2 regions of the Variovorax sp. PAMC 28711 genome follow, and region 1 is predicted to be linked to the other one. Evidence: riboswitches for the same ligand, from Rfam matches in the RefSeq annotation. Region 1 holds a riboswitch; the other holds the start of a gene.

Region 1 (2,197 bases):
CGCCCGCGCACCACTTCGAAGGCGTCCTTCTGCGATTGGGCCGCCAGCGTGGCCAGCTCCTTGATATCGTCCACAGCGCGCTGGAACGAGGCACGGCCCAGCTCGTCGAGCTTGGCGAGATTCTCTTTCGGGTTCTGGCCGGGCATCGATTGCGCGGCCGATTGCCATTCGGTGATGGCGTTCTTGATCATCTCGGTCTGGCGCTGCACCACCGTCTGCAGGCCCTGGTAGGACTTCTCGTTGGCCTGCATCAGCGCCTGCAGGTCCTTGCGCCCGCTGTCGAGCATCTTGCCGGCGCCGTCGGTGAGGTTGAGGTTCTGCAGGCGCTCGGTCATTCCTTTCAGCGGGTTGAACATCGCGTCGGCGCTGGCGCCCTTGCTGCTGCTGGCGGTGGTCTTCGGGGCGGCTTTCTTGGCAGTGGCCATGGTGCGGTGTCTCCTGGAGGTTGAAGGTAGCGACGAAAAGTCCGTCGCCACGATACGCCGCACCGACGAAATCCCGCGCGGGATTTCCCTCGGATTCAGCTCACATCGGCGGCGTGAAGCCGTTGCGGCCCGCCAGCACGCGCAGAGCGGTCGGTGTGCCGTTGCGCTCTTGCGCGTTGACCAGCACCTTGGCGCCGGGCACGAGCAGCGCATCGGTGCCCGGACGGAACGTGACCACCGGCGTGCCGCGCGGCACAAAGAGCGTCTTCTCGCCGCCCTTGTAGCTCAGTCGCATTTGCTGGCCGCCGCGCCCGTCGGACGTGGCAGCGGCGAGGTCGGCCACGGTCGCATTGGTCATGGTGCTCTGTGGCTGCAGGTCCCACGGAAAATGGCCTTCGCCGGTGCCGCGCGCGGCTTCGGGGAACACCAGCACCTCGAGCGCCTTCTGTGAGCCGTCGGCCTGCGGCATCGCGGCCGTGCCAATGAAGCTGCCCTGCTTGATGTCGGCGAGCTTGATCGCAAACACCTCGGAGACCGGCATGTCCGGAACGCGTGCCAGCGAGACCACTTCGCCGCCTCGGTCCTTGACGATGACCTGCCGCGCGTCGGCGAACACCACGGTGCCGCGGATCCTCACCATGGGCGACGGCGCCGCGTTTTGTGCCAGGGCAAGGAGAGGCAACGTGGTGGCGCTGGCGAGGGTGGCGGCAAGGAATGTTGCGCGCAGCAATTTCGTAGGTTGGTTCATGGGGTCAATCTACGCCTTTGGCGCGCATCCGGGGTGTCAGCTAAAATCGCCGGTCCGAGGAGCGTTGCAGCGCCGACATAGGCGTGAGGCTCGGACACCTTCGCAACCACGCTCATCCGCTGTTCCCGCGGTGAGTCGATTGATTTCCGGACGACTTTCCCTGACAGCGGCACCTTTCAAACTCGTTTTGTTGGAGTTCCTCATGAGCGCTGTTCTCAAGCCCACCCCCATCGTTTCCCCCGATCAGGCGATCGCCGACCTGTCCCTCGCCGCCTGGGGCCGCAAGGAAATCCGCATCGCGGAAACCGAAATGCCCGGCCTGATGGCCATTCGCCAGGAATTCGCCAAGGCGCAGTCGCTCAAGGGCGCGCGCATCACGGGTTCGCTGCACATGACCATCCAGACCGCGGTGCTCATCGAGACGCTGCAGGCGCTGGGCGCCGACGTGCGCTGGGCCTCGTGCAACATCTTCTCGACGCAGGACCACGCCGCCGCGGCCATCGCCGCCGCCGGCACGCCGGTGTTCGCCATCAAGGGCGAAACGCTGACCGACTACTGGGACTACACCCATGCCATCTTCGACTTTGGCCCCAAGGGTTCGAAGGGCGAAGGCCCGAACATGATCCTGGACGACGGCGGCGATGCCACGTTGCTGATGCATCTGGGCAAGAAGGCTGAAAAAGACCCGAGCGCGCTGGCCAACCCGACCAGCGACGAAGAACGCATCCTGTACGCAGCGATCAAGGCCAAGCTGGCCGTCGACAACACCTGGTACAGCCGCAAGTCGGCCGAGATCATCGGTGTGACCGAAGAGACGACCACCGGCGTGCTGCGCCTGAACGAGATGTCGGCCAAGGGCACGCTGATGTTCCGCGCCATCAACGTGAACGATTCGGTCACCAAGAGCAAGTTCGACAACCTGTACGGTTGCCGCGAATCGCTGGTCGATGCGATCAAGCGTGCGACCGACGTGATGATCGCCGGCAAGGTGGCGGTCGTGGCCGGCTACGGTGACGTGGGCAAG
Region 2 (2,197 bases), 780 kb from region 1:
GTCGCCCACCACGTTCATGCCGGCCATGAGCGGCCCTTCGATCACGTGCAGCGGACGCCCGCCGGTCGCGAGAATTTGCTGCCACGCCTCTTCGGTGTCTTCGACGATGAAGTCGGTGATGCCGTGCACCATCGCGTGCGAAAGGCGCTGATTCACGTGCACCGGTTGCTCGGGCGTGCCACGCCATTCGAGCCGCTTGCTCTCGTCCTTCGCACCGCTCTTGGCGGTCTCGGCCACGTCGACCAGGCGCTCGCCGGCATCGGGCCGGCGGTTGAGCACAACGTCTTCCACGCGTTCGCGCAGCACCGGCTCCAGGTCGTCGTACACGCCGACCATGCCGGCGTTGACGATGCCCATGTCCATGCCCGCCTTGATCGCGTGGTACAAGAAAACCGTGTGGATGGCTTCCCGCACCGCGTCGTTGCCGCGGAAGCTGAAGCTCACGTTGCTCACGCCGCCCGACACCTTGGCGCCGGGCAGGTTGTCCTTGATCCAGCGCGTCGCGTTGATGAAGTCGACGGCGTAGTTGTTGTGCTCTTCGATGCCCGTCGCGACCGCGAAGATGTTGGGGTCGAAGATGATGTCTTCGGGCGGAAAGTCGAGCTCGTCCACCAGGATGCGGTAGGCGCGTTCGCAGATTTCAATCTTGCGTTCGTAGGTGTCGGCCTGGCCCTTTTCATCGAAGGCCATCACCACCGCCGCCGCGCCGTAGCGCCGCACCAGCCGCGCCTCGTGCTTGAACTTGTCGACGCCTTCCTTCATGGAAATCGAGTTGACGATGCCCTTGCCCTGGATGCAGCGCAAGCCCGCTTCGATGACCTCCCACTTCGAACTGTCGACCATGATCGGCGTGCGCGCGATGTCGGGCTCGCTCGCGATCAGGTTCAGGAAGCGCACCATCGCCGCCTTGCTGTCGAGCATGGCCTCGTCCATGTTGATGTCGATCACCTGGGCGCCGTTTTCCACCTGCTGGCGCGCGACCGACAGGGCCTGGTCGAACTCGCCGTTCAGGATCATTCGCGCGAAGGCCTTCGAGCCGGTGACGTTGGTGCGCTCGCCGATGTTGACGAACAGCGACCCTTCGCCGATCTGCACCGGCTCCAGGCCGGACAGCTTCATGGGGGGGACGGGCGTGACGGCAGAGGAAGAAGATTCGGACATGGGCTCACCTGGATTCGCGGAGGGTCAGGTGAGCGTCGTTGCGGAGAACACCCGAGCCTGGCGGGGCTCTGTGGCTGGCCGCTGCAACGCTCCTCGGGGCCGTCGATTTTAGTTGTCTTTGCCGGGGTGCTGGTTGTCGGAGCGGTTGTGTGTGGTGTGGGGCGTCGGCGGGCGGTATGCCTTTGTGATCTCTCTGCGGCGAGCGCAACGATTGCGTCCCCCCAAGCCCGGCAGGCGGTGCGGGCCGGGCGATCCCCTGTGCGCCGCTGAGGAGCGCAGGGCCATCGGCTGCGCGCGCAGCGCACTTCAACCACTGACTCGCCGCAGTTGTCTGAGTGAAGAGAACGAAGTGAACGCAGCGAGTTCTGCGACGCAGCCGATGGCCCGAGCACCGCAGGGGAGCCGCGAAGCGGCCGGCGCACCGGGGTCGCCCGGCCCGCACCGCCTGCCGGGCGCTCTATGCGGCGACCCCACCCCTCACCCGCACCGTCGAAAAAGCAAACGGCGGCAACCCTTTCAACAACCGCTGCCCATACGACGTCCGCACCAACCGCCTGTCGTAGCAATACACAGACGCGCGATCCTCCTCGCTGCGAATCGCGCGTCCCACCCACTGCGCCAATCGAATCGCCGTGGCCGGCACGACGAGTTCGCTGAAAGGATCGCGGCCCACCGTGCGCAGCCATTCGGCGCGCGCCTCACCGACCGGATCGTCGGGTGGCGCGAACGGGAGCTTGGCGATGAAAACCGCTTCGCACAGCGTGCCCGGCAGGTCGAGCCCTTCGCCGAAGGACTGCATGCCGAAGATGATCGACGGCTGGCCTTCGGCCACACGGTGGCGGTGCGTGGCCATGAGCTGCTGGCGCGGCATCGCGGTCTGGGCCAGCACGCGCGGCTTCAGCTCGGGCGGCAGCGCCTCGAGCGCCAGGCGCAGTTGCTCCCGCGAGGTGAAGAGCACCAGGGCACCGTGCCGCACGTCCGCCAGGTCGCCCATCAGCAACTGCACCATCTGCGCGACGTAATCGGCATCGCGCGG

Evidence for each region. Region 1 has a riboswitch for S-adenosylhomocysteine ahead of ahcY (adenosylhomocysteinase). Riboswitches for the same ligand answer to the same signal wherever they lie in the genome.
Region 2: linked by a shared signal. The riboswitch ahead of metH (methionine synthase) and the one ahead of ahcY (adenosylhomocysteinase) in region 1 are both predicted to bind S-adenosylhomocysteine.

What each region holds. Positions count from the first base shown of each region.
Region 1 is NZ_CP014517.1:2,775,554-2,777,750, forward strand. It holds gene phaP (TIGR01841 family phasin) at 1-425, opposite strand, end outside; gene AX767_RS13440 (hypothetical protein) at 526-1,173, opposite strand; S-adenosyl-L-homocysteine riboswitch at 1,224-1,294, shown strand; gene ahcY (adenosylhomocysteinase) at 1,376-2,197, shown strand, end outside.
Region 2 is NZ_CP014517.1:1,991,399-1,993,595, forward strand. It holds gene metH (methionine synthase) at 1-1,119, opposite strand, end outside; S-adenosyl-L-homocysteine riboswitch at 1,185-1,260, opposite strand; gene dinG (ATP-dependent DNA helicase DinG) at 1,619-2,197, opposite strand, start outside.